Regions from separate parts of the Aeromicrobium changchenzhani genome, predicted to be linked through region 2. Evidence: riboswitches for the same ligand, from Rfam matches in the RefSeq annotation. Region 2 holds a riboswitch; the other holds the start of a gene.
The links. A riboswitch is a leader RNA that binds a small molecule or an ion and turns the genes downstream of it on or off. The one in region 2 is predicted to bind cobalamin.
Positions count from the first base shown of each region.

Region 1: linked by a shared signal. The riboswitch ahead of bluB (5,6-dimethylbenzimidazole synthase) and the one ahead of AC2YB9_RS16635 (ABC transporter substrate-binding protein) in region 2 are both predicted to bind cobalamin.

Region 1 covers NZ_CM172480.1:1,938,498-1,953,678, reverse strand. Annotated here, with positions in the region: gene AC2YB9_RS09930 (RecQ family ATP-dependent DNA helicase) at 1-504, shown strand, start outside; gene AC2YB9_RS09925 (RNA-binding S4 domain-containing protein) at 532-900, opposite strand; cobalamin riboswitch at 940-1,129, shown strand; gene bluB (5,6-dimethylbenzimidazole synthase) at 1,138-1,779, shown strand; gene AC2YB9_RS09915 (spermidine synthase) at 1,790-2,611, shown strand; gene AC2YB9_RS09910 (exonuclease SbcCD subunit D) at 2,624-3,817, shown strand; gene AC2YB9_RS09905 (AAA family ATPase) at 3,817-6,819, shown strand; gene AC2YB9_RS09900 (carbohydrate kinase family protein) at 6,779-7,759, shown strand; gene AC2YB9_RS09895 (hypothetical protein) at 7,782-8,327, shown strand; gene AC2YB9_RS09890 (YcnI family copper-binding membrane protein) at 8,363-9,016, shown strand; gene AC2YB9_RS09885 (copper resistance CopC family protein) at 9,009-9,521, shown strand; gene AC2YB9_RS09880 (bifunctional copper resistance protein CopD/cytochrome c oxidase assembly protein) at 9,518-11,494, shown strand; gene AC2YB9_RS09875 (superoxide dismutase) at 11,548-12,165, opposite strand; gene clsA (cardiolipin synthase ClsA) at 12,369-12,953, shown strand; gene AC2YB9_RS09865 (DUF881 domain-containing protein) at 12,957-13,748, shown strand; gene AC2YB9_RS09860 (small basic family protein) at 13,745-14,077, shown strand; gene AC2YB9_RS09855 (DUF881 domain-containing protein) at 14,070-14,774, shown strand; gene gcvH (glycine cleavage system protein GcvH) at 14,791-15,168, shown strand.
Region 2 covers NZ_CM172480.1:3,295,061-3,310,241, reverse strand. Annotated here, with positions in the region: gene AC2YB9_RS16700 (hypothetical protein) at 1-752, opposite strand, end outside; gene AC2YB9_RS16695 (response regulator transcription factor) at 854-1,516, shown strand; gene AC2YB9_RS16690 (sensor histidine kinase) at 1,513-2,799, shown strand; gene AC2YB9_RS16685 (hypothetical protein) at 2,826-3,017, opposite strand; gene AC2YB9_RS16680 (COG4705 family protein) at 3,083-3,898, shown strand; gene AC2YB9_RS16675 (VTT domain-containing protein) at 3,898-4,530, shown strand; gene AC2YB9_RS16670 (hypothetical protein) at 4,527-5,174, opposite strand; gene AC2YB9_RS16665 (mycothiol transferase) at 5,211-5,714, opposite strand; gene AC2YB9_RS16660 (HNH endonuclease signature motif containing protein) at 5,805-7,067, shown strand; gene AC2YB9_RS16655 (ASCH domain-containing protein) at 7,080-7,418, opposite strand; gene cobJ (precorrin-3B C(17)-methyltransferase) at 7,415-8,902, opposite strand; gene AC2YB9_RS16645 (precorrin-8X methylmutase) at 8,899-9,564, opposite strand; gene AC2YB9_RS16640 (nitrite reductase) at 9,561-10,436, opposite strand; cobalamin riboswitch at 10,495-10,685, shown strand; gene AC2YB9_RS16635 (ABC transporter substrate-binding protein) at 10,706-11,701, shown strand; gene AC2YB9_RS16630 (FecCD family ABC transporter permease) at 11,751-12,821, shown strand; gene AC2YB9_RS16625 (ABC transporter ATP-binding protein) at 12,818-13,603, shown strand; gene AC2YB9_RS16620 ((2Fe-2S) ferredoxin domain-containing protein) at 13,600-14,121, shown strand; gene cobN (cobaltochelatase subunit CobN) at 14,118-15,181, shown strand, end outside.

The DNA.
Region 1 (15,181 bases), 1.4 Mb from region 2:
GAGCCAGGTCGCGCCTTGGCACGATTGACCGATCTGGGTTGGGGCGCTGCGCTCCGCGAGACTTTTGCCGCAGGAGCAGAGGACATATCGGCCAGTGCGGTGATGTTGGATGCCTGCATACGCGTATTAGCTGGCTGGAGCTGGAGCGAACGTCCGACCGCGATCGTCCAGATGCCCTCGCGGCGTCACCCGAAGCTGATCACCTCGGTTGCGGAGTGGCTGTCACAGCGCGGCCAGTTGCCATTGATTGGGACGCTCAGCCCAATCGGTGACGGGCCAGTCGGTGAGTCGGGAGGCAACAGCGCCTTCCGATTGGCCAACGTGTGGGATCAGTTCACCATCGGGCCTGAGCTTGCCGAGAGCCTCGCAAGGCACGCGGGGGAGCCGATCCTCTTGATCGATGACCGAGTGGACAGCCGCTGGACGATCACGGTCGCGGCTCGGCTGCTCCGTCAACAAGGTGCATCGGCAGTTCTGCCATTTGTATTGGCATCAGTGGCCTGAACCGGTCAATGCCTGAACTTAGCGAGCTCAGCGGCCGCGAAGCCGTTCGATCAGACGTCGGTCGCGCTTCGTTGGCCGCCCGGCGCCGCGATCGCGGGTCGGAACTGATGGACGCTCTTCGTTCGGCGGAAGCGCCGGGGTGTGATCGTCGAAGCAGGTGACTGCGAGCGGTGCGCCGACTCGCTTGGTCAGGAGTTTCGTCACGACTAGGGTCCGCTCGCGGTCGCCGGTGAGCGCTTCGATCCGGTCGCCGATCTTGACCGCCTGCGACGGCTTAGCCTTCTTGCCGTTCAGCCGGATATGTCCGGCCTTGCACGCGGTCGATGCTGCCGAACGGGTCTTGTACAACCGCACGGACCACGTCCAGACGTCGACCCGCACCGAACTCAACTCCATACCCGGACTCTACGACGTCGCCCCATGAGTAGGATCTTTGCTGGCAACAACCTGCGAGGTGCTCCGCAAGGAGAGAATCGGAAAGCCGGTGTGAATCCGGCACAGGGCCCGCTACGGTGATCTCGAGTCGCCGGTCACGCGTTCACGCAGCCACTGGACCTCGGTCTGGGAAGGCGACCGGCCGATGTTGACGGGAAGTCCGGAGACCGGCCTCGCATCGATCTGTGCGGGAGCCCTATGAATACCGAAGCCCTCTACGACATCATTTCTCGACGCCGGGACGTACGCGCCGAGTTCACTGGCACGCCGCTTGAGGAGAGAACGCTGCGACGTGTGCTCGCGGCGGCCCACGCGGCGCCCAGCGTTGGACACAGCCAACCCTGGGACTTTGTCCTGGTGCGCGACCGGGAGACCCGCCAACGGTTTCGCGACCACGTCGAGGCCGAACGTCGCAGCTTTGATGAAAGCCTTGATGCCGAGCATCGCCGAACGTTCGCAAAAATCAAGGTCGAGGGAATCATGGAATCGGGGTTGGGGATCGTCGTGACCTATGACGCAGGTCGGGGTGGAAGCCACATCCTGGGACGGCATGCGATTGCCGATGCCGGACTCTATTCAACTTGCCTGGCCATCCAGAACCTGTGGCTGGCGGCAACTGCCGAGGACCTCGGGGTCGGCTGGGTCTCGTTCTACCGTGAGCCATTCCTGGCCAATCTCCTCGGCATCCCCGACGGCATTCGACCGCTTGCATGGTTATGTGTCGGCAACATCACGCAACTCCAGGACAAGCCCGATCTCGAGCGACATGGGTGGCGGCAGAAACGCCCGCTCGAAGCCGCTATCCACTTCGAGCGATATGGCGCGGTTGCCGCCGACTAGAGTGACCGGCGTGCCAAACGACGATTCTGATTTCACGCTCGAGGCCGATTGCGACCGTGGGACGGGCTACCTGCTCAAGGTGGGACAAACCGATCAGTCATATGTCGATTTGGACGATCCAGAGTGGCTTGAATTCGACTACATCCAGCGGATGGCAGATGCGCTTGAGGCATTCGATCCGGAGCGCCAGCCGATTCGCGTAATTCATATCGGGGGAGCGGGCATGACTTTGGCGCGATATGTCGCAGCGACCCGGCCGAAGTCGCCGCAGATTGTGCTTGAACCCGATGAGGCTTTGACCGCCTTCGTTCGTGAACAATTGCCGCTGCGCCAACGCTCAGGCATTAAGGTGCGCGGCATCGACGGCAGAGCCGGGCTCGCTGCGATGCGCGCCGATTATGCGGCTGTCGTGATTCTCGATGCCTTCGATGGTGCCCGCGTGCCAGCGGAGTTGACGACCGTCGAAGCGCTCGCGCAGGTTGCAGCCGTCCTGCAACCGGGCGGAATGTTTCTACTCAACCTGGCCGATCGCGCCCCATTCGACTATCTACGAAGAGTGCTCGCCGGGCTTCGAGGCGAGTTCGCTCAGCTGATGTTGAGTGCCGAACCGGCCACGTTCAAGGGGCGTCGCTTCGGCAACGTCCTCGTATGCGCTGCCGATGTTGAACTGCCCAGCGCTGAGTTGGCGCGCAAGGCAACGCGTTCGGCATTTCCATATCGGGTGATTGCGGGCGCCGAAGTCGACCGTGCCTTCGCTCGCGCAACGCCATTCACCGATCAGGACTCGGCGCAGTCGCCCGCACCGCCGGGCGGCAAGGCCTTCTTCTCCTGACACCTTCTTCTCATGACGCTGTCGGTGGCACCCATTACCGTGAGCGGTGTGAGAATCCTGCATACCTCCGACTGGCACCTTGGCCGTACATTCCACGGTGTTGACCTGCACGACGACCAGAGCGCATACGTCGACCATCTGGCCAGCGTCATTGAGGAGCACGAGATCGATGCGCTGCTCGTGGCTGGCGACGTCTACGATCGCTCTGTTCCGTCAGTGCAGACAGTCCGATTGCTCGCATCGGCGCTGGTTCGACTGAGCCAGCTGACGACGGTGATTTTGACGCCGGGCAACCACGACTCATCGATACGACTCGGCTTCGCCGCTGAACTCATGAACGATAACCTGAAGATCCTGGCTGACACCTCGAACATCGGTGAGCCGGTCGTCCTCGGCGACGGTGCCGTTTGTGTCTACGGGATTCCCTATCTTGATCCAGATGCAGCGCGGGTATCGCTCGTGGCCGATGGGGCCGAGCTGCCAGCCCGCTCCCATGAGGGAGTGCTGACGGCGGCCATGACCACAGTTCGCGCCGACCTTGCCGGGCGCGACGGCAAGCCGACGGCGATCGTCATGGCGCACGCCTTTGTGGCTGGCGGCGAGGCCAGTTCGAGCGAGCGTGACATCAAAGTTGGTGGTGTCGACGTCGCCCCATCGGGAGTTTTCGATGGCGTCGACTATGTTGCGCTCGGCCACCTTCACAGCCCACAGAAGATCACCGCACGTCCCCGCGGTCCGATCGTGCGCTATTCAGGCTCGCCGCTTGCCTACTCCTTCTCCGAAGAAGGGCGAATCAAGTCATCGACGCTGCTCGACATCGACGACAACAAAATTGTGGTGACGCTCATCCCCACGCCCGTACCTCACCCGATCAGGACAATCAGTGGGTCCATGGCGGAGGTTCTCGACCCCGACAAAGATGAGCTCGACAATGCCTTTCTTCGCGTGCGCATCACTGACACCGCCTATCCCGATGGCATGTATGCCAAGGTCAAAGCCCGCCACCCCGGTGCGGTCGACATCCAACATGTACCCGCTGAGCCGGGCCAATACGTCTCTGCACCGAAGATCGATTCATCGACCGATCCGATGGATGTCCTCAAAGAGTTTGTGACCTATGCGACCGGTGTGGCGCCGTCGCCAGCGGAGATCGACGTTCTCCAGACGGCCTATGACGACGTTCGATCGACGAAGCGGAGCGCCTGATGCAGTTGCACCGGCTCAGCTTTCAAGGCATCGGTCCTTTTGCTGGGGCTTTCAGCATTGATTTCTCCGAATTCGGCAGCAGCGGCATCTTTTTGCTCGCCGGGCCGACTGGAGCGGGCAAGTCGACGATCATCGACGCGATTGTCTTCGCCCTTTACGGCACGCCAGCCAGCTCGGAGGCGAGTGATGAGCGTCTGCGTTCGCACCATGTTGACCCTGCGACGACGTCCTTCGTCGAGTTGACGTTTGAGACCAATGCGGGCATTTTTCGCATCCACCGCACCCCGAGCTATCAGCGTGCCAAGAAGTCTGGCACTGGCACCACCCGGCAGAATGCCACCGCCCGACTCATCAAGATCGATGCGGTCGACGACCTCGACGGGGGCACAATTCTAAGCGTCAGCGCCGCCGAAGTGGGGGGTGAGATTCCGCGGATTGTGGGGCTGACCAAGAAACAGTTCGTGCAGACCGTGGTCTTGCCACAGGGTGAGTTCGCAGCGTTCCTTCGCGCGAGTGGCGAAGAGCGACGCGGCGTCCTGCAATCAATCTTCCGGACGCAGATGTATGACGAGATTGCCCAGAAACTAATTTCTGGCCGAAAAACAGCCCGCAAAGAGGCGGAATCGGCAAGCCAGCTGATCAACACGGCAGCCAAATTATTTGTCGCGGGCGCCGGCGATGAGATCGATGATGAGAACTTCGCCGAATTCGACGATCCGGCCGACCTTGTGGCCCGCTGCCAGGCATTCGTAGCTGGTTATGAAGAGAGCCTTCAGACGAAACGGGCCAGTCGTGATGCGGCCGTCGAGTGGCAATCCCAGAGCGCCGATCGACATCAGAATGAGTTGAAACTGGCCGAACGCCTGGAGCGTCGCCGTTCGTTATTGGCCCGGCAGACCGCGTTGGCGGGTCACCGCCCCACAATCGACGTCGACGCCACACGACTCAAACTGGCACAACGCGCCGTCGGGGTTCGTTCGGCGCTTCACGCCGAGGCTGGAGCCGAAACGGTGGCCGTCAAAGCCGAATCGGATCTGGTGGCTGCGCAATCAAACTTTGGGGCCGACGCCGACCAACAAACGCTCTCCTCGGTGGTGGCGAGGATCGAAGCGATCGTGACCGAAAGGAGCACGATCGCCGCGCTGTTGCCGATCGAAGTAACATTTGCCTCCCGTGAGGACGCAATAGCCGCATCGACCGCGCGAGCGGCCGAGTTGAATTGTGAAATCAACACCCACACGGGGGCAACGGTGGATCGACCACTGAAACGGTCGGCCCTGATCGGTTTGATTGATGTTGCACGCAAAGCCGGTGATGACCTCGCGCTGGCGAACACTGCGCTGGCGCAAGCCACCGCAGTCCGAGCGGCCCTCGACCGGCTCGATGCCATGAATGCCGAAGGCGTCGGCCTGCGCGCTGGAGTTGCGACACTACTCAGTGGAGCGAGCGCAGCCCAGCAACATGTGCACGATCTGCGGCAATGTCAGTTGGCTGGGATGGCCGGTGAGCTCGCGCTCGATCTGCGACCAGATTCGCCGTGTCCGGTATGTGGATCGCTGCAGCACCCGACCCCGGCTGTTCACGACACCGATCAGCCCACCGACGACAATATTGCCGCCGCAGACCGCGCTCGAATCGAGGCCGAAACGGCACATCGGTCGGCTCACGACCGGCTGATCACCTTCCAAACGACTCGACAACACCACATCGATGAACTCGGCGAAGTCAGCGCCGAGGAAGTTGCCGCGCGGCTAGTCGCGGCCACTGCGCGGGTTGAACAGCTTGCCGAACTCGCGGGCACACACGCCGACCTTGATCGACGGCTGGCCGAATTTGATGCCGATACCCAACGGTTGGCCGCTGCGCTGACCGCCGCTCAACTCGAGCGGGCCGCGCTCGCGGTCGAACTCAAGAATTTGGTGGACCGGCTTGGCGAAGATCGCCAAACGGTGGTGGCCGCCTTGTCGAGCCGGGCAGGAAGCCTCGTGGAGCTCGATCGGATTCTCACAACCGAGCGGCGTCGGCTCGAAGCGCTGAGTTTGGCTGTTGAACGCAACACCAATGCATTGTCCGAACGCGATCGCCGCCGTGAGGAAGCTCGGCAAGCGGTCGTTGAATCGGGTTTCGCCGATGTTGCCACCGCCCGCGCGGCGGCAATGGATCAATCGGTAATGGATGAGATCACGGCCCGCGTCGCCAAACATCAACAGGAACTAGCGGTCGTCACGGCCGGATTGGCCGACCCGCTCATCGCCGTGTTGACCGGCGATGAGCTGCCGGCTGTCGATACCGCAGCCGAAACAGCCCGCCAAGCCGCGGCAGCCTGCACCGACGCGGAGAACATCGTCCATGCCGCGCTTGCCCGACACACGGATCTGGTCCACCGACTCGAGGGTCTACAGAGTGCCATCAACGACAACAACACACTGCTTGAAGCGATTGCACCGATTATCCGCATGGCCGATCTTGCCGAGGCATCGACCAAAGCGAACTCGGCCATGCTAACGCTGGGCTCATTCGTGCTGATGCGACGCTTCGAAGAGGTCCTGCTGGCCGCCAATTCACGCCTCGTACCAATGTCCGGCGGTCGTTATCGGCTAGAACGCAGTGATGAGAAGGAATCGAAGGGCGGCAACAAGACCGGTCTGGCATTGCGGATTTTTGACCAGCAAACTGGCCAGCAACGTGAACCGAAAGCATTCTCTGGTGGCGAGACGTTCTACACCTCGCTGAGCCTTGCGCTGGGGCTCGCTGATGTCGTCATGAGTGAAGCCGGTGGTATCGACCTTGGCACCTTATTTGTCGACGAAGGATTCGGCAGTCTCGACTCAGAAACGCTTGACACCGTCATGGGTGAGCTCGGCAAATTATCTGAGGGCGGCCGAAAAGTGGGCATCGTGAGCCACGTCGAGGAGCTCAAGCAGCGGGTCACCGATCAAATCACAGTCGCACGCAACTCGGATGGATCGTCCAGGCTCACGCTGGCCGGTGGCGATGGCTAATCGTGCCGCGCAGGTTTTAGTCATCGGCGAATCGCTCATCGACGTCGTGGTGAGAAGCGACGGTCCAACGTCTTCGCATGTCGGTGGTAGCCCCGCTAACGTGGCCGTGGGCCTGGCGCGACTTGGCCATCAGGTTGAGTTGGCAACATCGTTCGCTGCCGATCCGTATGGCAAACAGATCACGGCCCACTTGCTGGCCAACGGCGTCACGGTCACAGCAGGATCGGAGCACGCGGGCAATTCATCAACGGCTACCGCCAGACTCGATGCCGCTGGCGCCGCCACCTACCAATTCGAGATCGTGTGGTCACCAGCTGGGCTTGAGCCCACCACCGCTCCCGAGGTCATCCACACCGGGTCGATCGCGTCGTGGCTCGAACCGGGAGGATCACGCGTGCTCGAACGCATCAGGCGATCGGTACGGGCTGCGACAATCTCCTTCGACCCCAATATCCGAGCGCAGTTGATCGCCGATCGGGCCGCGACGACCCAGCGGGTGGAGGCCTTCGCCGCCGTGAGCGACATCGTGAAGGTCAGTGATGAAGATCTTGACTGGCTCTATCCGGACATAGCTCCGACCGATATTGCTGAGCGCTGGCTTACCGGCAGCACGTCGGTCGTATTCATAACCCGCGGCGCAAGCGGAGCGCTCGGGCTAAGCGACAACGCCGCGGTTGAGATCTCATCGCCACCGACCACTGTGGTCGACACGATCGGTGCTGGCGATGCGTTCATGGCCGGACTACTTGACGCGGCGGCCGAAGCGCAGTTGCTCGGTCCTGCGTCGCGCTCTGCACTGGCGGCGGTGGATGAGCCAACACTGCGCCGGCTTGGCACACATGCCGCACAAGTTGCAGCGCTGACCGTTGCACGAGGCGGTGCAGAGCCGCCGACCTGCACCGAATTGCGGGCGGCCGTCAGACCAACGCATCGAACCTAATGACCTAAGATACGCTCGTATCGTGGCCACATCACCTGCCGCTGCGGCGCTCTCAGCGAACGTGTGGCCGATTCGGCTGGCACGTGTATTCGCCGGGTCATTCGCAAGCGTGGTGCTCGCCACTTTCGGCCATGAACTCGGTGGTGGACAAGCACCACCAGTTGGGCTGTTGGTCTTTCTCGTTACGACCGTCGCATCCCTCCTGTGGATGCTGAGTCGCCGTCGGCTCCTGTTTGTGCAGCTGCTCGGACTTCTCCTGCTCGCTCAGATTGCGGTGCATCTGGCTGGCATGTTGACCGTCGGTATGGCTCCAATGGCGCCGCCGATGATGGTTGGACACGCCATGGCGATCGGTCTCACTGCGGCCGTGCTGGCCTATGGCGAACGAAGCGTGTGGGCTATCGCAGAGCGACTTGGCTTCCATGCAGTGGCACTCGTGCTCTATCGGCGCAGTGCGCCCGCTCAAGCGCGGCCGCGCGATCAACGGGCAGATAGTGTTCAACGACCGACCTGCCTGTTGCTGGTGGGGGGAGCTGGGCTGCGGGGACCACCGATCGGCATGTGCTGATCGACTTCATCCCCTTTTTATCCAGAAAGTTCTTCATGTCCAAACGTTTTGGGCTGCGTGTTTCCGCAGCCATGTTCGCGCTCGCAATGATCAGCGCCGCATCAGCGGCATCAGCACATGTCACGGTTTCCTCGCCCGACGCGGAGGCCGGCGGGTTCGGCAAAGTGATATTCCGCGTTCCCACCGAATCGGATACGGCGTCGACGGCGTCGGTCACCGTCAAATTGCCTGACAAGACACCATTTGCCTTCGTCAGCAGCCAGACGAAGCCCGGCTGGACCGTCAAGGTCACCGAAGTAACCCACCCCAAACCGATCAAGGTGGGTGAATTCAATCTGACAAAAACGGTCTCGGCGGTCACCTGGACGGCAAAGGATGGCGGTATCAAGCCGGGGGAGTTCGATGAATTCGCGCTGTCGGTCGGCCCGATCCCGAAGGTCAAGGCGCTCCGATTCACGGCGACGCAGAACTATTCGGACGGAACAGCGGCTAACTGGGACGAAATTCAGAAAGGCTCTACCGAGCCTGATCATCCGGCTCCGGCGTTGTCTCTTGTGAAGTCGGTTGCGGCACCGGCGCCAACGTCGGGCAACACTGACGACACCGCCCGCTGGCTGGCGCTCGGCGCAATCCTGATTGGCGCCGGTGGATTAGTTGTCGGGCTGCGCAAGAATAGGCGCAATGTCTAAGTTCATTTCAGCCGCGTGCGCGCTTGCGTTCGCTGTCCTCATGCTGGGATCGGCACCTGCGTCCGCACATGCCGTGCTGGTCAGTACCGATCCCAGCGATGGGGCACGTCTCGATGTCGCGCCGAATAAGGTTTCGTTGACCTTTAACGAGAATATCGGCTCGCGTGCGTTCGTTGTCGTCACAACGCCAGACGGCAAGCGGCTGAAGACCAAGTCTGTGACCGCTGTCGATAACAAAGTGACCGCTACGATCCCGAAGTCGGACAACAAGGGCGACTATTTGATGGCCTATCGCGTGGTCTCTGCCGACGGGCATGCGATCTCCGCCACCGTGAAATTCACTGTGACCACGGGGCGTACTGTTACGCAGGTCCAACAACCGGAGGATAACTCATTTGTTCACCGGCACAAATCACATCTGATCTGGGGCGCCGTCGGAGTTCTGGTCGCGCTCGGGCTGATGCTTGTCCCACTTCGGAAGCACCGTGATTCGGAAGAACAGTGAATAACGCAGTACGCTCGACCGCCTTCGCCGTCTTCGCCTACATAGTGGCGCTCGTCATCTTGGTCGTGGCGCTGAAAGGCGGCGGGGGAGCGCCGCAGAAGGTTCCCGCTGGCCTTCCGGATCCAGGAATGGTCACCGGTTGGGGATTGCCGGCGATCAAATTGGTCACTGATTTTGCTGCAGTTGGAACCATTGGCTTCCTTGCCGCTGCGGTGTTCCTGCTTCCCTCGGCGGGTGACCACGCGCAAGGGTTAGCCGTCGACGCGGTGGGTATCGCTCGCCGGCTGGCCGGCGTCTGGAGCATCTCATCGGTCGTGCTGTACTTTCTCTCCGTCTCAGACGTCTTCGCGGTGCCGATCACCCAGATTTGGAAGTACTCGCTGCTGTCGGAGTTCTTCACGACGACCGCATTGGGTCGCGCGATTCTCGTGCAGGCAGGGCTCGCTGCGCTTATCTACTTCGGCGCCCGCTGGATAGTCGGGATCCGGTCTCTCGCGATGCTGCTCGGATTCACCTTCGCAAGCCTGATTCCGATCTCACTCAGCGGGCATTCAGCTGGTTCGGGCTCTCACGATGTCGCGATCGTTAGCATTTTGATCCACTTAGTCGGGGTGACCCTGTGGGTCGGCGGACTGGCGGCACTGGCGTGGGTCGCGATGCGTGGAAGCAAACGCCTTGACTCGGCGATCGTTCGATATTCAACGATGGCGGCTTGGTGCTTCGCAATTGTCGCGATCTCCGGTGCCTTCAATGCCTCCGTACGTATCGGTTCTTTTTCAGCACTGTTCACCACGTCGTACGGAGTCCTCGTTCTGGGCAAGGTAGCGGCGTTGGTGGGACTTGGTTTCTTCGGACTGGCTCAGCGACGGCGAATTGTTGCCAATGGTGGTGGCTTCAGAAGTCTCGCGTGGCGTGAACTTCTGCTCATGGTGATGGCGATAGGGCTGGCCGTCGCGTTGTCGCGCACGCCGACTCCGGTGCCGGATGATCTTTACGAGAGCGTTGTCGAAGAACTCATTGGCGGTCGCATGCCGGGCTCTCCGACGTTGGCACGCTACCTCTTCGGCTGGTCGCCCAACGGTGTCGGGCTGGCGTTCGTCGGACTCGGTACGGCGTTTTACCTGAAGGGCGTCCAGGTCATGCATTCGCGCGGCGACAAATGGCCAATCGGCCGCACGATCTCGTGGTTGTTGGGCATGGTTATCGTCGGCTGGGCCACCTTCGGCGGTCTGGGACGTTATTCACATGTTCTGTTCAGCGCCCATATGGTGTCGCACATGATGCTGTCGATGGTGGCGCCAATTTTCCTCGTGCTGGCTGCGCCGGTGACTTTAGCCTTGCGTACGTTGCCGGGACCGCGCCAGCCTGGCGAAGTCTCGCCGCGACAGCTGCTCACGAATTTCCTGCACTCACGGTTCTCACGCTTCATAACCCATCCGTTGGTCGGACCGGCGCTGTTCATTGGGAGCCTGTATGGCCTCTATTTCTCGCCGATTTTCGGCGCATTGATGCAGAACCATTTGGGCCACGCAATAATGGTCATTCACTTCATTGCGGTGGGCACCCTCTACTATTACGTCCTCGTCGGCATTGATCCGTCGCCGCGAAAACTCGATCCATTAGTTCGTTTTGGCGCGCTTATGATCACCGTGCCCTTTCACGCGTTCTTCTCGATCTCGGTCATGTCGAGTAACAGGATCTTTGCCAAGTCCTACTGGGACGAGTTGCACCGCCCGTTCCTAACTGACCTTCTGCACGATCAGTATCTCGGCGGCGGGATTGCGTGGGCAATGGGAGAGGTGCCGCTCATACTCGTGATGGGCGCGATCCTCGTGCAGTGGGTTCGGTCCGACGCGCGGGAAGCAAAACGCTTCGATCGCTCAGAACGCCGCAATGGCGATGCAGAACTTGCTGCCTATAACGACTATTTAGCGTCGCTTAAAGAACACGGAAAACAGCGCGACACCCACTAACTGTGAGTGCCGCGCTGGATTTTTAAGACCCGCTGAGTTCAGACTGAGGTGTCTCAGAAGATGTTCTGAGCACCCGTCGTCGCCGCAGCGAAACGTTCCTGAGCGTCGGCCCAGTTGACGATGTTCCACCACGCCTTGACGTAATCGCCCTTGACATTCTTGTAGTCGAGGTAGAAGGCGTGTTCCCACATGTCCAACTGTGCAATCGGCGTGAGGCTGATCGGCACATTGTTCTGCTGATCGTAGAGCTGCGTCACGAGCAGGCGCTTGCCGAGGGAATCCCAAGCGAGCACCGCCCAGCCGGAGCCCTGCAGACCAAGTGCAGAGGCATTGAACTGCCCCTTGAACGCGTCGAACGAACCAAAGTTGTCGTCGATCGCGGCACCGAGGTCACCGTCGGGCTTGTCGCCGCCGTCAGGGGAGAGGTTTTTCCAGAACACGGAGTGGTTGATGTGTCCGCCGAGATGGAACGCAAGGTTCTTCTCCAGCAGATTGACCTTGCTGAAGTCTTGCGCATCGCGCGCTCCGGCAAGCTGTTCAAGCGCCTGATTGGCACCTGCGACATATGCCGCATGGTGCTTCGAGTGGTGTAGCTCCATGATCTCTGCCGAGATATGGGGAGCAAGTGCCGAATAATCGTATGGCAGATCGGGGAGTGTGTAGTCAGCCACGCATCCTCCTAAGGGAAGTGGGCACGGCGTGCCCGTCAATTGGTGAACTATCTGTTTCAACACTCATCTTGGCACTATTGTTTTAATCCATGATCGGCCACCCGGCGTGTCTTCTGCCTCAAGCGTCTGCCGCCAGTGCTGATGACCTAGTCTTTCCTTCGAGACAAAGTGCAGATGACAGCCCAAATACCGGAAGGATCGAAGTGTCGAACGACCGCGTCATAACGATCCCGAATGCGCTCAGTTTCGTCAGGCTTCTGCTCATTCCACTTTTCCTTTGGCTCGTTCTTGGGCCACATGCCGATGTGATTGCGCTCGCCGTCTTGCTGGTTTCGGGCGTCACGGATTATCTCGACGGCAAGTTGGCGCGCAGTCTCAACCAGACCTCGAAGATCGGTGCAATTCTAGATCCGGTCGCTGATCGGTTGTTTATTCTTGCGGTGGTTGTCGGCCTGTCGGTGCGTGACATCATTCCGCTCTGGCTGGCGATCATCCTGCCGCTTCGCGATGTGTTCCTGTTCGGACTCATACCGTTCTTGCGCACCCGTGGCTACAGTTCGCTGCCGGTTCATTTCCTCGGCAAGGCCGCCACCGCGAGTCTTTTGTATGCGTTCCCGCTGCTGCTGCTCGGCGATGCCGAAGGCACGGTTGCCGATCTTGCCAATGTGTTCGGGTGGGCCTTCACGGTGTGGGGCGTTGGCCTCTATTGGTGGGGCGGCGCCCTGTACGCCTTTCAGGTCCGGCGCCTATTGCAGACGACCCCACGGGTCGAACGGGTACGCGGGTGAGCCGTGGACGCCCCCGACGAAGCGCCGTATACCGGACCCGGACTGCTTGAGGGCATTGCCGATACTGCGCTGGACGACGATTACTACGAGGTGCGCCCCGATTCCAGCAAGGGCAATGCGACGCTGGTGACCGGCATCGGGCTGGCGCTGTTTGCGCTGCTGATGACGGTGGCCCTGATTCAGAACCGGAATGATCGGCCGGCGAATCAGGTCGAGGTCAACACACTCATCTCGAGCATCCAGAACCGTAAAGCGTCGGTGCAGCAAAACATTGTCGAAGCAGAGAAACTTCGCACTCAAGTCGAGAAGCTCAAGAAGGCGTCCAGCCGTATCGACCCGAAGGTCGAAGCGCTCCGGTTGATCACGTCCGATTCCGAAGCGTTCGGCCCTGGCATCGTCGTGACGGTCGATGACAGCAGCGGCGCGCGGGCTAATGGCCGGGTCACCGATTTCGACTTGCAGCGATTGGCCAATGGACTTTGGTATGCCGGTGCCGAAGCAATTTCAATCAATGGCAATCGGCTGAGTAGTTTGTCTTCGATTCGATCGGCGGGTGCATCGATCAAGGTAAACTACCATTCGATTGGTACGCCATACGTGATCACAGCATTGGGCGATTCGAGCACTCTTGCGGACCGTCTGGCAGAGAACCGTGCAGGGCGATACTGGGCGCGACGAGTGGCCAAGGCCGGGATACGGTTCGACGTGAACAAAGAGTCTGGTCTCAGGGTTCCGGCCACGCCGGCTCAGCGAATGGCGATTTTGCACGCCCGCCGCATCAGAGGAGAGTCATGATCCCAGTTCTTGGCCTTATCGTTGGCGTGATTGCCGGACTCGCGGTTCAGCCGACTGTCCCCGCTGACCTGCAGCCCTACCTTCCGATTGCGATCGTCGCCGCATTGGATGCGGTCGTTGGCGCCGTTCGTGCGCTCGGTGAGCGCCGCTTCAACGACCGGGTGTTCGTCGTCTCCTTCATCTCGAACGTCTTCATCGCCGCGCTCATGGTGTTCGTTGGTGATCAGTTGGGAGTTGGATCGCAATTGTCCACGGCTGTTGTGGTGGTCCTGGGAATCAGGATCTTCAGCAATGCGGCCGCGATCCGACGGCGGATCTTCCATGCCTGAGCGGTCGTGGCGATCCGTGCTGCGGCCAACCGCCCCGCAGATTGCTGTTGCACTCCTGCTGGCGATGCTCGCATTTGCCGTCACGCTTCAGGTTCGACATAAGGACCCGGCCGATTATTCCGGCGTGCGCAAGGGGGACTTGGTCGAGCTGCTCCGCTCGTTGGACGCGGCCAACGATCGAATCAATACGCAGGTCAGTGACCTTACGCTGACGCGAAACCAGTTGCTTGATTCTTCCCGGAAATCCGATGAAGCCACCGAACAAGCGAGCAAGCGTGCCGACGACCTGGCAATTTTGGCTGGTTCAGTCGGTGCTGCCGGCCCCGGTGTCTCAATCACGATTGACGATCCGGAGCGGGCGATTGATGCTGCCGCAATGCTCGATGCGATCGAGGAATTGCGGGATGCTGGCGCAGAAGTCATCGCGATCAATGGGACAGCACGAGTCGTCGCGCAGACCTATTTTCTCGATGATGACAATGGCGTCCGTGTCGGCGGTCGGGAAATCAAGCCGCCATATTTGATCGAGGCGATCGGTGATCCGTCGACCATGTCTGAAGCAGTGACGTTCCGCGGCGGCATGGCCGATAGGGTGCAGAATCGTGGCGGCACGCTCAATGTCGCGACCCAAGAAAAAATCACCATCACGGCTCTGGCTGACATTAAGCACCCGGAGTACTCTCAACCCACACCGTGAACGACAAGGAGCATCTGTGATCCCTGAAGATCTGTACTACAGCGAAGAGCATGAGTGGATTCGTATCGATGACGAGGTTGTGACCATCGGCATCACCGATTATGCCCAGGATGCCCTTGGCGACATTGTGTACGTCGATCTGCCTGCCGTCGGCGAGACGATCGAGTCCGGAGCCGTCATCGGTGAACTCGAATCGACGAAATCAGTCAGCGAGATCTTTGCGCCGATCGCCGGCGAGGTTATTGCCCGCAACGACGGTCTCGACAACGCGCCAGAGGTGGTCAATTCCGATCCATATGGTGAGGGCTGGTTGATCAAGGTCCGTCCCAGCGACGAAGACCCGACCATGGCGCTACTGGAGTCCGAGGCTTACTCAGCCATTATCGCAGGCTGACGTCCCAAATCAT
Region 2 (15,181 bases):
TACATTGCGTCGAAGACACCGCGAAATGGTGTGCCGTGCAACCACGTGTCGATACCGATCACAAAGGCGGTAATGAAAACGCCGATCAAAAAGTCGCCGATCAGCTGCAGTCCACGACGTGCCGTGACCTCGTTGCGGTGCCAGGCGACGATGATGGCGACCAGCAGAAACACGAAGACATCGGCAAAATTTTGTTTGATCAGGAGGGCACACAGAGCGGCGACACCCGCACTTGTGGCGAGCAACTGGGCGTGTCGTTTGTGATCGCTCCTGATCGCGGCGATCGTGGCGGTTATGCCGATGACCACAAACGGGGCAGCGATCATCTCGCCGTCTACCTCGACGGTGCCGAATAGCGGTGTCGTGCACAGTGCGGCTGCAGTCACGGCTGTCCAACGGGCGGCGTGGGGTCCGGCGATGAGGCTCGCGGACTTGGCACAGCCGGCAATGATGACGGCAATCGCCACACAACCAATCAACCGCAGCGTGATCAGACCGCCGAATGAGGAGGCGAACTGGGAGATCTGGATTAGAAGTGGTGGCCGGTCTACCCAGTAATTGCCGTAGAGCGCTGTGCCGTCGCGGTGCCACTGGCCGCCCACCGTAAGGAATCCCGCCTCGTCGGCGACAGCCGAATGATTGAGGAACGGCATGCGTGCCGCAACGGACAAAATAATGGCGATTGGCACGGTCCAGCGCGCCACGTTGCGCGAGCTGGCAACGGAGCGTGGTCGATCAAGGACGAGGGCCATATCGACAGCGTGATCCGTTGAACCTGACCACAACCTGAATGGAAGTCCTGATGTGACCTGATTAGAGCGCGCATGTTGTCCGAATCAGGCACGATGAAACCGTGACTAAAGTTGGCATCTGCGAGGACGATGAAGCGGTTCGTCATGTCTTGACCGATGCGCTGAAGATGAAGGGCTACGACATTGTCATCGCCCGCAACGGCCATGAAGCGGTTGCCAACTTTGCCCCGGTCAGTGGCGTTGAGCTCCTGATCATGGATATCGGCCTCCCAGACGCCGATGGCCGCGACGTGTGTCAGGCATTGCGCGCGGGTGGCCAGCACGCGCCGGTGCTGTTTCTCACCGCGCTCGACGGGGTGCACGATCGGGTTTCGGGATTTCATGCCGGCGGCGACGACTACGTCATCAAACCGTTTGCGATTGCCGAGATTTTGGTGCGGCTTGAGTCGCTGCTGCGACGCTCAAGCCCCCGCACCGTGCAGAACGCTGGGTTGCAGTTAGATCCCGAACGGTTCTCCATACGGGTGGATGACATGGAGGAGAAACTGACGCCGACGGAGTTCCGGTTATTGGCCGCACTCGCGGCTGATCGTGGCGTCATTGTGCGCCGGCATGCGGTCGTCGCGGCGGGTTGGCCCGATGGTGCAATCGTCAGCGAGAACACGATTGACTCTTATATTCGCCGCATTCGGGTCAAACTCGCTGCGGTCGGATCGCCAATGACATTGACGACGGTCCGCGGTGTCGGGTTCATCCTCGAATGAACATCCGCCCCCGGAGCCTGCGCGCTCGCATTGTGTGGTCGACCGCGATTGTGTCCTCGATTGCGATGATCGCGGTGGTCAGCACGATGGTGCTCGTGGTCATCAGCCTCACCAACGGCAGGGTGAAGGCCTCCGCTGATTATCGTTTCGACACCGGAGTCGCAACGATTTCGCAGGATAGGTCCGGCCACATCTCCTTGCTTGAAACACCATCGGATGTGATTGAAGACCGAGTTTGGGTGTTTGACTCGGACGGTAAACAGCTGGCCGGGCCATCGGCAGGATCGGATATTTCTGATGTCGTCCAGTCGCTTTCGGATGTGACCAAACGGACCGAGGCGCATCGCGGTCACTTCCGTTATACAGCCGGACCGGTCCGGAACGAGCGCACCGGCAAGACATTTGCCGTAGTGGTGGCCGCGGCGTCATCGGAGCCTTACGAAAATCAGCACACCGGAATCTTCATCGGCTTGGGCGTGCTTGGTCTGATAGTCATCGGGGGAACATCGGCACTGTCCGCATGGATCGTCGGCAGAACTCTCGGACCGGTTAAGTTGATGGCTGAAAATGCCGAGGAATGGAGCGAGTATGACCTCGATTCCCGTTTCGAGCCTGGTCTGGCTGATGATGAGATCGCCGATCTAGGCAGGACCCTCAACCTCCTACTCGACCGAGTCGCGATCACGATCCGTGGCGAGCAACTCCTGACCTCGGAGCTAGCGCACGAACTTCGTACCCCACTCACCGCTATCCGCGGCGAAGCCGAACTGGGGTTGATGGGAACTCTTGATCCGGCTGCGCGCGATCGGCTCGAGCGAGTTGTCGCGCTGTCGGACCGAATGACCTCGACAATCTCAACGTTGGTGGCGTTGGCACGCGGTCGCTCGATAAGCGGTCAGCGGTGTTTTGTGGCCATGGCGGTGTCGAATGTTATCGGGGGACTTCAGGTTCCGGCCGGGATCAGTATTGATGCTGCGCAGGTCGATGACTCGATTGAAGTGGGGGCGACGGTAGAGATGGTTGAACGTACGCTCGCCCCATTGATCGACAACGCGTTGCGCTTCGCGACCGCAAGACTGACCGTGTCGACATCGCTGGCTGGCCGGGTCGTCCAGGTGCGGATCAGTGATGACGGACCGGGTATGGATCCGGCTGCGGAGGTCTTCGGCGCGGGCCTTGGCTTGGCGCTCTCGCAACGCGTGGCGCGAACCCTCGGTGGCGATGTGCGGTTGACCTCAGCGGCCAAGCCAACGACCTTCACCGTCGAATTCCCGTCGTACTAGGACGGGTCTGCTGATTGCAGCAAAACTCAGCTAAGCACGGCGGCGATGACTATTGCGAGCGCGGTCCCGCACCAGCTCGCCGCATCGGCGCGTTGCAAGGGTTGCCCGAACGCGACCATTAACCACAGCGCTGCGATGATCACGCACGCAGACAGGATGGGCACCTGCAATAGCGTGCGCCGATAGCGAACCGGCTCGGGACTCCCGCCACTGTCCATCGCCATACCGTAGTACACGATTTGCAGTCAGGTCGTATGCAGGTTCAGTCCCCGACAGTGGCACTATGACCAATACTCATTTACCCGAGACCACGTGGACGCGAACGCTCCTCAACAAGGTCCCCGAAGTCACGATCCTGTTCTGGGTCGTCAAAATTCTGTCCACCACGGTCGGTGAAACGGCCGCCGATTTTCTCTCCGGCAACCTCGGATTAGGGCTGCCAGCGACGACCGCGGTGATGAGCCTGGGCTTGGCAGTCGTCCTTATCGCGCAGTTCTCGGTCCGCCGTTACATCCCTTTGATTTATTGGCTTGCTGTCGTTCTCATTAGTGTCGTCGGCACGTTGTTCTCCGACAATCTCGTCGATAACCTCGGCGTGAGTCTGTGGGTGACGACCGGGGTCTTCACCACATGTCTCGCCGCCTCATTTTTCGCCTGGTATCGCACCGAACGGACCCTGTCGATCCACACCATCATGACGCGCAAGCGCGAAGCATTCTATTGGCTCGCGATCCTGTTCACCTTTGCGCTGGGTACGTCAGCGGGCGACCTGATCGCGGAAAAGCTCGCCTTCGGCTATCTGCCCTCAGCGGCGGTGTTCGCCGGCGTCATCGCGCTCATCACGATCGCGCACTACCGTTTCAAGCTCAATGCGGTGCTCGCCTTCTGGCTCGCGTACATCGTGACCCGCCCGTTCGGTGCGTCGATGGGCGACTTCCTCACGGCCACACGTCATGACGGCGGGCTAGGACTCGGCACCAACGGGACGAGTGCCATCTTCCTTGCCGTGATCGTCGGTTGCGTCGTCTGGTTCACCAAGATGGATCGCCGCAGCGTGGCGATTCCCGCCAATCCTGAGCGCGCGGCTGTGCATTCCTAATGCTCGCCACCCTGACACCGCTGATGTATGCACTCGGTCCCGCTGCGCTGCTGCTAGTCATGGGCGTTGTGTTTGCCGAGACGGGACTCCTGGTGGGCTTCTTCTTGCCAGGCGACTCGCTGCTCTTCATCGCCGGCGCGCTCGTAGCCACCGGCGTCCTGCACCTGCCGATCTGGCTGGTCGCGGTTGGCGTGTTCATCGCCGCCGTGACCGGTGATCAGGTCGGCTATCTTCTCGGCCGCCGCTTTGGCCCGAAGATCTTCGCACGGGAGGAGTCGCGTCTTTTCGCGCCGACCCATGCCGCCCGAGCCAATGCCTTTTACGCGCGCTTCGGCCCGAAGGCGGTCATCCTCGGCCGCTTCATTCCGGTCGTCCGTACGTTTGTGCCGGTCACGGCAGGGGTTGGCCGGATGAAATACCGCCGCTTCGTGACCTACAACATCGTCGGCGGGCTGCTCTGGGCAGGTGGCATTGTGCTTGCCGGCTACTTCCTTGGCGGCATACCGATCATCGCGGCGCACGTTGAAATCATCGTTATCGGTGTTGTTCTGCTGTCGCTGATACCGGCAGTTGTTGCCGTATTTCGCGAGCGGCATACGCGGGTCGAGCCGCTGCTCAGAAAGATCGGCTAGCGTTCGCTCGTTCTGGCGATCTCGGTGCGGATCTGCTCGAACCGCTCAGGGCTGACGTCGTCGTCGACGCCGAGACACCAGTCCCAAGTGCCATCGGACCACCGCTGTGACTGGTCGTCGTTCGCGTCGACGTACTGGCCGAGCGGTCCGTACTTCAAACTCCGCTCACGTAGCGTCATGCCGTTCTGTGCATCGATCGTCACGAGCAAAGGCGAGGGCTTGTGGGATGGCGGGGCAAGCTCGATCTCCCAGGCTTCGCGGCCGAGCCATGTCGTCCTGACGGCAGGCGCAGTCGGTTTGCTGAAGTCATCGCCTTCCCAGCGGTCGAGAGTCGGTCGGCCAACCAAATAGTCGTAGCCGGGTGAATTTGCGAAAATCACACTCTCGTCCTCGTTCTCGATGAACAAGGGTGCGGCCGGGTCAGACCCGAAAGTCCAAGAGCAGTTCGGCCGTCTGATGCCGACCGGCGTGCCGTCCAGTTGTTCGACCCATACGTACGGCCCCCGCTTGAGGACCCGCAACTTGCCCGCGCGATCCTCGTCGTATTTTGGGTCGAGTTCAAGGATGCCGACGAAGGGCTCCTCCTCGCCGAAACACATGAGGGTTATCAGTTCGGGCCAAGTGGGCACGCGTTCGTCGGTCATCCAGTGAGTATCACAGCGTCGTACGCGGCGCGTTGGCTAAACCAGTCCTTTGACGTATGCCGCCTGCCCGATGTGCTGGAGGTCATCGCTCAGCACGCTGATCAACCGGGCGGCCAGTGTGACCGGCGGGTCCCAGTTGGTGTCGACGATTCGCTCAAGATCGCTATCGTTCAGCCCGGCGACATACGCCAGGGTTTGGGCGTGAGCGGCGTCATAATAGCTGATCAGCTGATCGGCCGTGATGTCCTTGACCGCGGCGACGTCCTCGCTGGAGTGTCCAAAACCGTGGGCGGCGGGGTCGAATGGGAGTCCGAAGTCCTCATAGAACCCGGCAGAGGTCCACACCTGGTCAAGGTCCGCGGCAGCAGCGATGTGGTCGTCCTGAACCCGCGCGAGGTGCCACACGAGCCAGCCGATTGTGTTGGCGTCTGGCCCAACACGCGCGGTCAACTGCTGTTCGGATAGGCCGTCGACGGTCGAATGGACCAGTTGCTTGATTCGGTCGAAAGCATCGGTCAGCAACGCATTGATTTGAGTCATGATTCCATCATGCGCGGTCGGTCAAAGGTTTCGAATGCTGGCCTGTTCGCGCCGATCTTGGCTGTCAGTGGGTACGGCTAGATTTGAGTTATGGAAGCAGTTCTCGACGACCGTGGCGCGGTGATTCTTGATGAGATCGCCGCGCTCGAGGTTGAGCGTGCGCGGATTGAGTCGAAGATTGCCCGGCGTGCGCTCGACTTCTGTGACCTTCGTCGTCGCGAATCTGAGTTTGCGCTCGATCCAAGGATCGGTGAGCTGGAGGCTTCTTTTGCGGCTGATGAACTCTCGTTGGTGTTGCGGCAGCCGACTATGACGGTGCAGCGTCGTGTTGCCGAGGCGCGGCGCGTACGCGGACTTCTCCCACTGACCTGGGCCGCCTGGGCCGATGGTCTGGTCGATCAGATTCGGATCCGGCTGATCGCTGAAGCGGCCGACAAACTGGACGGCAATCATCCGATTATTGAGCTCGACTACCGGGTCATTGGCTATGCCGCGAGCCATACGGTGGCGCAGCTCAAGTCTTGGCTTAAACGATTCGTTGCTCACAACGGGCCGGATAGGGATCGGGTTGCTTCGGCGTTTGAGCGGCGCAGCGTCTACCTCGATCCAGACGAAGACGGCATGACGTGGCTGCACGCATTGATCCACACCTCCGATGCGGTGCGAATCGACTCCTTGCTGACCGGCCTAGCTAAACAAACGCCAGCCGACGACTGTGCTCTTGGCCAGCGCCGGGCGGATCTGTTCGCCGACATTCTGTTAGGGCGGGTTGATCTGGCCGGATCGGCGACCGGCCGGACCCATGGTGGTGCAGTCATTGGGGTGACGGTGCCGGTCACCACATTGGCTGGCCTCGATGACACTCCCGGCGAGTCGTTCGATCAGCGATTCGTGTTGCCTGCGGGCATGGTTCGTGAATTGGCGGCAGAACCAGGCACCCTGTTTTATCGTTTGTTGACCGATCGACTCGGCCACATTCTCGATGTCACCGAAATCGGCCGCTTTCCGTCCGCGAAGCTGCATGTTGCACTCGACCTACGCGATGGGACGTGTGCCTTCCCGACCTGCAATGTGGCAGCGGCCAATTGCGACGCCGACCACGTCATACCTTCACCACGCGGGCCGACAGCGGCAGCTAATTTGCGCAATTTGTGCCGGCGGCACCATCGATTCAAGACCTTCGGCATCGTCGATACGACGATCGGACCGGATGGTCATCAATGGCATCTGCCGGCGGGCAAGACCGTCCGCTCAGGGGGTTCGGACTCCACGATTATGCGACGAATTGGCGGAGAATCGGCATTAGAGATCGATTTCGCCAACTCCATCATCGCGCAGCGCCACGCTGCCTGAATGCTGCTTCGGTTAGCCCAGAATCTCCACAAGCTTAAATTGCTCGAGAACAATCTGGGTCTCATCATCGACCCCGAAATCTGGGTCCTGAAGATAGTCGCGCATCTCGTCGCCGTGCCAGAAGCGTTCATGGCCGGAGTGCCATTCATCGACCGATGCGTAGCCCTCGCCCTCGCCAAAGGCATGTTCCTCATCAACGTCGGCAAGCCGGGTGATGCGGACGTTGGTTGTCTCGATCAGGGTCGAGGACGTTGTGGTTTTGGCGCCTTCGAGAATCGCGGCGACTAATCGGTCACGCAATGGCCCGGGGAAGGCAAACTCTGCGATCGGCAATTCTGGCGGGCCGTTCATGCCGTCGATCGCGGAGTCCAGGTCAGACCCGCCGCGGTCACTCTTGTGCCGCTGGCACCGATGATCAACAGGCATTTCATATCGATTGACGGTGCATCGAGTTCAGCCAACGTCGTGACAGTGAGCGACTCGTCTTCGCGGCCGACATCACGGCCGATGATCACGACGGTCTCCGGTGAACGATGCTCAAGCAGGATTGCCTGTGTTTCGGCGACCTGAGTGCTGCGTGATCGCGATGCCGGATTGTAGATGCCGAGCACGAGGTCGGCCTCGGACACCGCGCGGAGCCGCTTCTCGATCAATGCCCATGGTTTCAGCCGGTCCGACAAGCTCATCACGGCGAAATCGCCGCCGAGCGGAGCGCCCGCCCGTGCCGCAACCGCTTGTACTGCCGTCATACCGGGCAGAACGCGGATTGGGACCTCGGCGAATTCCAGATCCTCAGCAGCTTCGAATATTGCGGCGGCCATGCCGAAGACCCCGGCGTCGCCGCCGGAAACGACAGCAACCCTTTCACCAGCCTTGGCCAACTCCAGGGCATGGCGTGCGCGGTCGATCTCAACCGTGTTGCCACTCGCATGACGTTCGAGGCCAACTCGCTGCGGAACCCGGTTGACGTACGGGGCGTAGCCGATCACATGGTCAACCGTGGCGAGTGCGTCGCTGACCTCGGGCGTCAGCCATCGGTCTGGACCGGGGCCGAGGCCGACAACGAGGAGTTCAGCGGCGGCACCGCTGGCAGTTGGCTGCTCGGCAGGCTCATGGTCGACGGTGCGGGTGGGTACGACGATGATGGAGAAGTACGGTACTGAGGTCGGATCGACATCGCGGACCGGCAGCCAGCGTTCCTCGGCCATCGAGGCGCGCTCAACGTACAACGCATCGTCGAGCCGGCCAGCCTGGGTCAGAGCGGCATAAACGGTGGGGAACGTCCGGCCGAGTTTCATGATGATCGCGCCATCGGTGTCAGCCAGTCGCCGCGCCAGCTCGGGCTCGGGCAGCGTGCCGGGCAGGATCGTGAGCACATCGGTCTGGCGCACCAGCGGGGAGGCGACTGCTGCCGTAGCGGCCGCGATCGAGGTGACCCCAGGTATGACTTCGGTGTGGAATCGTGATGAGAGCCGGTCATGCATGTACATGTACGAGCCATAGAACAACGGGTCGCCCTCGGCGATAATCACAACGGTTCGGTCAGCCTCAAGATGTATGGCTAGTCGCGCCGCGCATTCCTCATAGAAGTCAGCCATCGCCCCGGCGTAGCCACCCGGATGGTCGGTCATTCCGGTCGTGACCGGATAGCGCAGATCTTCCTCGACAACGTTGGCGGGAAACAGATGCGCTGCGATCCTTCGCGCGATAGAGCTCTTACCGACGCCTGAGTGATAGGCGATGACATCGGCCGCCGCGATCAACCGAGCTGCTTTGATGGTGATGAGTTCGGGATCGCCGGGACCGAGCCCGGCGCCGTACAATTTGCCGGTCATTCCTTCTCCTGCGCGATCGCGTTGAGCGCCGAGGCGGCCATCGCCGAGCCGCCGCGTCGACCACGCACGGCCAAGAACGGAATATCCAGCTCGGGGTGATCGATATGCAAATTGATGAGCGCTTCTTTGGACTCGGCCGCACCGATGAAGCCGACTGGCACACCGATGATTGCTGCCGGTCGAGGTGCGCCATCGAGCAGCATCTCCAGCAGGTGGAACAGCGCGGTAGGGGCATTGCCGATCGCCACAACCGAACCTTCGAGATGGTCGGTCCAGAGCGAGGCCGCAGCCGCCGATCGGGTTGTGCCCCATTCGGCAGCGAGTGCCGGCACCCGAGGAGCACGCAGGAAGCACAACACGTCGTTGTCTTTGGGGAGGCGTGCACGAGTCACACCGGAAGCAACCATATTGGCGTCGGTCAGAATCGGAGCACCAGCGGCCAATGCCGCACGAGCTGCGGCGACGAGACCCGGATGAATGATCAGATCCTTCGCCAGGTCGGTCTGACCGGTGGCGTGGATCATGCGGACCGCGATCTTCTCGGCCGCAGCCGGTATCTGCGACAAATCCGACTCGGCCCGAATCGTCGCAAATGAGTCGACGTAAATGGCCGGGCCGTCATCGATGTAGTCGAAATGACGGTTCGGTCGTTCGAGTTTCATGCGGACTCCAAATCGGGAACAATGACGCTGCGCCAGGGAGTGACGATTACCTCAGGACTCGCGAGTTCGGCCACCTCATCGACGAAAGCGGGAGTCAGAACACCGTCAGGTACCTCGAGATGGCGAGCCACGAGGCCGTCAGCCTGGCTGATCCTGCCGTACGGCAGAGGCAACGAGGTGACCTGGGTGCGTAAGTGGCGGGCGTGCCGGTGGTTGAGGAGTTCGGCACCCTGGGCGGGCAACTCATCGATGTGCCACAACGCGGTGTCACCATCGCCATGAATCGAAAGAAACCGGCCCGCGCTGTCCAGCAGCAGTTCAGCCGCATCGGATGGCGGCACGATCGGACCCCAGATGTGTGAGCCGATCCGCAATTGGACCGTATCGCTGTCGACCGCCATGAGGCCGAGGTCGAGTTGCCGATCGACGAGATCACCGCGCCCGTCATCGAGCACGAACAGGAAACGACCGGCCAAACCTGCGAAGACAGGGTCGGCGCATAACAACGCGTCGAGTTCATCGGCGATCGGCCGAACATCGAGGCGGCCCTCGGAGCGCCCGGTAAGCGGCGAAATCATGATGTTGCGGACCAACTCGTGCGAGGGAACCGGCAACAGTCCGGTCGCTGAAATTGCGGCGATGAACTCGGCGGGTAGGCACCCATCGACGTGCTCGATTCCGCGCAACTGCAAGTTGGCGCGTTTGGTCATCAGGATGTTTCCGTCGGCCCAAACAGCCGAAACTTCGGCCAGCGCACACAGCGCCTTAACCGGCAGCGCGCCGCCGATGAGCCGAAGCCGGATGAGGGCCCCATCCTCGGCGATCCACGGCCGGAGAACACCTGGGCAGCGGTCGACATACGTGCGCGTCACCGGCTCATCGTGCCACATCGCACGGTGGGCCGGGCTGGCAGTTGACCGGTCCGCTCTGCTACGTTGCGGGTGCCCTGGTGCTCGGGAAGTCGGTGAAAATCCGACGCGGCCCTCGCCACTGTAAGCGCTGAGTCGTGCGACTCATGCCCATGATTCACGTCATGGGGACCACTGGACAGCAGTCTGGGAAGGTCAGCCGCACGATGTTGATGCGTGAGTCAGGAGACCGGCCAAGGCGCGTCATATTTCCACGAGGGTTTGGAGTAAAAATGCGCAGACGACCCCTGCCAAAGATTGTCCTTGTCGCCATCGCGGGAGGGTTGGTGCTCACCGCTTGCGCGGGCGCACCTGCTGCCGAAAAAGCCGCTGTGAGTGGCGACAACTATCCTGTACAAGCCAAGAGTTGCGACCATACCTCCGCGGTTGATACCAAACCCAAACGCGCGGTGACACTGAATCAAGGCGCAACTGAGGTCGCGCTGGCGCTCGGTGTCGAGAGCCAACTAGCGGGGACCGCTTATCTCGACGACGCCGTGCCGGCGAAGTGGAAGAAGGCTTACGATTCGGTCAAGGTGTTGGCTAAGGAATACCCCGACCACGAATCGTTCCTTGCTGCCAAACCAGACTTTGCGTACGCGTCGTACGGGAGCGCCTTCGATGCCAAGGCGGTTGGAACCCAAGCAGAACTGGCCAAAAGTGGCGTTGCGACCTATATATCGCCATTCGGTTGCGGCAAAGATCATCCGAATGCCGATGCTTCATTTGATTCGGTATGGGCTGAGGTTCATGCCGTGGCCGACATCTTTGGTGTCTCGAAGCGCGCAACTGCGATCGAAACCGACCAGAAGAAGACATTGGCACAGCTAAAGGCGTCTGCTGATGGCAAAGGCCTGCGGGTTTTCTGGTTCGACTCGGGTGACAAGGCAGCATTCGCCGGCGCAGGTGAGGGCGGACCGCAGTTGATCCTCGACGCGGTGGGTGCCGAGAACGTCTTTGCGAAGCTCAGCGGCGGCTGGGCCGATGTCAGCTGGGAGAAGGTCATCAAGGCTGATCCCGATGTCATCGTGTTCGCTGACGCCAACTGGTCGACCGTTGCGGCCAAGCAGACCTACCTGGCCAAGGACCCGGTGTTGAGTCAACTGCGGGCGGTCAAGGCCAAGGCATATGTCGAGATCCCGTTCTCCGAGACCACCCCGGGGGTGCGGCTTGTGGACGGTGCCATCACGGTCGCCGATCAGATGGCGGCGCTGGAGAAGGGCAAATGAGACGCACGATCAGCGGTAAGTACGTCCTCGGGAATCTCGACGTGGGCTGATGTTCAATGCGATAGCCAGCCGCAGCCGCAGCCGTTCCACGTTGCCGCAGGCGGCATTGGCGGCCATAGTCTTGTCGATTCTGCTGATCGCCACGATCGGGATTGCGTTGACCTTCGGCTCGGTGTCGATGCCGTTGCACACGGTCGCCGAGGTGGTGGCTCGAAGATTGCAATTGGGCAGTTTCGACGTGACGCTGCTTGATGACCAGATTGTGTGGCAGTTGCGGATGCCGCGGGTGATTGGTGCAGCAGCGACGGGCGCCGGACTCGCGATTGCTGGCGCGGTACTTCAATCGTTGACGCGCAACGACCTGGCAGATCCTTATCTGTTGGGGATCAGCGGTGGCGCGACGGTCGGTGCCGTTAGCGTGATCGTCCTCGGCGTGTCATTCGGAACTCTGATCGGGTCGGCCGCGATCACTGCGTTCGCGTTCGCGGGCGCGATTCTGGCGCTGATTGCGGTCCTGGCGCTTGCCGCAGGACGATCAGGTGACCTACCTCCGGCGCGGACCATCCTTGCCGGAGTTGCGGTCGGTCAAGTGTGCGCCGCCTACACCGCTTTTTTGGTCATCTTCAGCGGCAATCGTGATGCTGCGCGCGAAGTGTTGAGCTGGACGCTCGGCTCGTTGGCGGGATTGCGCTGGGGGTCGGCCATATTCCTCCTGCTGGCGACCGCAGTGTCGATCATCGTGATCATGATGTTCGCGTCGAGTCTGGATGCATTTGCCTTCGGTGAGACGGCGGCGCGAACCTTGGGCGTCAACGTCAATACGGTCCGGTGGGTGCTGCTGATCGGCACCGCATTCCTTACCTCAAGTCTTGTTGCGTACACCGGTGCGATTGGCTTTGTCGGTTTGATCGTCCCGCACATGGTGCGGATGCTGTTCGGTCCGCGACACCACACGTTGCTCCCACTGAGTGCGCTGCTTGGGGCGGTCATGCTGGTCTGGGCCGACACCGCTGCACGCTCCTTGGTCAGCGGTCAGGAAATTCCGGTTGGCGTGGTGACCGCGGCAGTGGGTGCGCCGCTGTTCGGTTGGCTGTTGCGGCGGAAAGCGAGCGGCTCATGAAACTCACTGCCAAAGATGTGGCGTGGCGTGCGCCGTCGCGAACGATCATCGAGCACATTTCCCTAAGTGTTGAACCGGGAATGTTCCTGGGATTGCTCGGACCGAATGGCTCGGGCAAATCCACGCTACTCAATGTGCTGGCCGGAATTCACCGGCCGAGCCATGGCCAAGTGCTGATTGACGACGTCGATCTGCATCGCCTGAGTGGTCGCGATCGGGCACGCAAGATCGCGTTCGTTGAGCAACAGGCCGACACCGGTCTTGATCTCACGGTTCGCCAAGTTGTCGAATTGGGCCGCACGCCGCACCGCGGGCGGTGGCCAGGAGCGCAGTGCGATGATGCGTCGATCGTTGCCGAGGCAATGGCGGCAAGTCGAATCTCCCATTTGGCCGATCAAGTCTGGCCGACGCTATCGGGCGGCGAGCGTCAACGTACGCATTTGGCGCGCGCGATGGCTCAACAACCATCGCTCCTGTTGCTGGACGAGCCGACCAATCATCTCGATCTTGGCCATCAGATCGATTTGCTAAAAGCCGTCAAGGGCTTTGGCATTACCACTATCGCTGCGCTGCATGACTTGGAACTCGCCGCGGCGTTCTGCGATCGCCTGATTGTGCTCGATCAGGGCAACACAGTGGCCTACGGAACCGTTGACCAGGTCTTGAATCGCAGCCTTCTTGCTGCCGTTTATCAGGTGGACGGATCTGTGCAGGAGCATCCGCACGTGGCGCGACCTCACGTCACTTGGAGTGACGTCACTCCGCATCGGGATCGTGTATGACTGCGGTGATCTTGGTCGGTATGTCGGTCCGTGACGCCAGCGATAAGAAAATGCTCATAGAGCTGGCGGCCCGTCGCAGTGCCACGTCGGTGGCTTTCCTCCAACTGGGCGATCCGTCCCTTCGCAGCGAAGTGACCGGTCAGGAAGCGCCGCTTTGTTCGCCGGGCTGGGAAGATGTGCCGGGCTATCGGCATCAGGTTTTCGTATGTCGTGGCCCCCGCTGTAGTGCGCAGGGTGCTGATGCAACCGCCGCAGCGCTCGCCACTACTCTCACGGCGGCGGGGCTGACCGACACCGACGTTCTGGTGACCCAGACCGGGTGTCAATTCCCTTGCAATCCTGCGCCGATCGTCACGGTGCATCCCGATGACGCTTGGTACGGACTGGTCGACGCGGCTGCAGCTGCCGCGATCGTCAGCGAACACCTGATTGGCGGGCGCCCGGTCGAAGCTCACCTGTTGCCGCGCACACCCAAACGCCCGGATTTCGAAACGTACAACCCCGAAGGAACATCATGACCACAATTGCTTTGCTTTCCACCTCCGACACCGATTTGCTGTCGGCACGGGCTTCGGGGGCTGACTACCTGCTGGCCAATCCGAGCCGGCCGCCGCATCAAGCAATGAGCGATGCGCTCGAGGCTGCCGACATCATTGTGGCTCGGATCTTGGGCACCGTCGACGATCTGTGTGGCGGGTTTGAACGCATCCGTGCGACCGGTAAGCCGATGGTCGTACTCGGCGGCGAGCAGACGCCAAGTGCCGAGTTGATGGAACAATCCACCGTCCCGATCGGAGTTGCGGCCGAGGCGCATCGCTACCTCGCCGAAGGTGGACCAGCCAACATCGCGCAGCTGCATGCCTTTCTCTCTGACACGATCCTGCTCACCGGCGAAGGTTTCGAGCCGCCCAAGTCGCTCCCTGAATGGGGCTATTCAACTCGCGGCGCGACCGCGGGGGACCTACCACGCGTGGGCATCCTCTTTTATCGCGCCCACGAAAGCAGTGGCAACAACCAGTTCGTCCACGACCTCGCCGACTCGATCGATGCCACCGGGCAGGCAGTTGGCGTTCCGATCTTCTCGGCGTCACTACGCTCTGCTCCCGATGACCTCTATGCCGCGCTCGGCACGCTGGATGCTCTGATCGTTACGGTGCTCGCCGCCGGCGGTACGAAGCCCGGCACCGTCAGCGCGGGTGGCGATGACGAAGCCTGGGACGTCGAACGTATGAAGGCGCTGGACATCCCGGTCCTGCAGGGATTGTGTCTGACCTGGGGACGTGACGCATGGCTTCAGTCTGATGACGGAATGTCGCCGCTCGACTCGGCCAATCAAGTTGCGATCCCCGAATTCGACGGCCGCATCATCACCGCCCCGTTCTCGTTCAAAGAGATCGACAAGGACGGGCTGCCGCATTATGTTGCTGATCCCGAACGCTGTGCGCGGGTCGCTGGCATCGCCGTCGCCCATGCCCGGTTGCGTCACGTCGCGCCGGCCGATCGCAAAGTCGCGGTCATGCTATCGGCCTACCCGACCAAACACAGTCGCATCGGCAACGCCGTCGGCCTCGACACCCC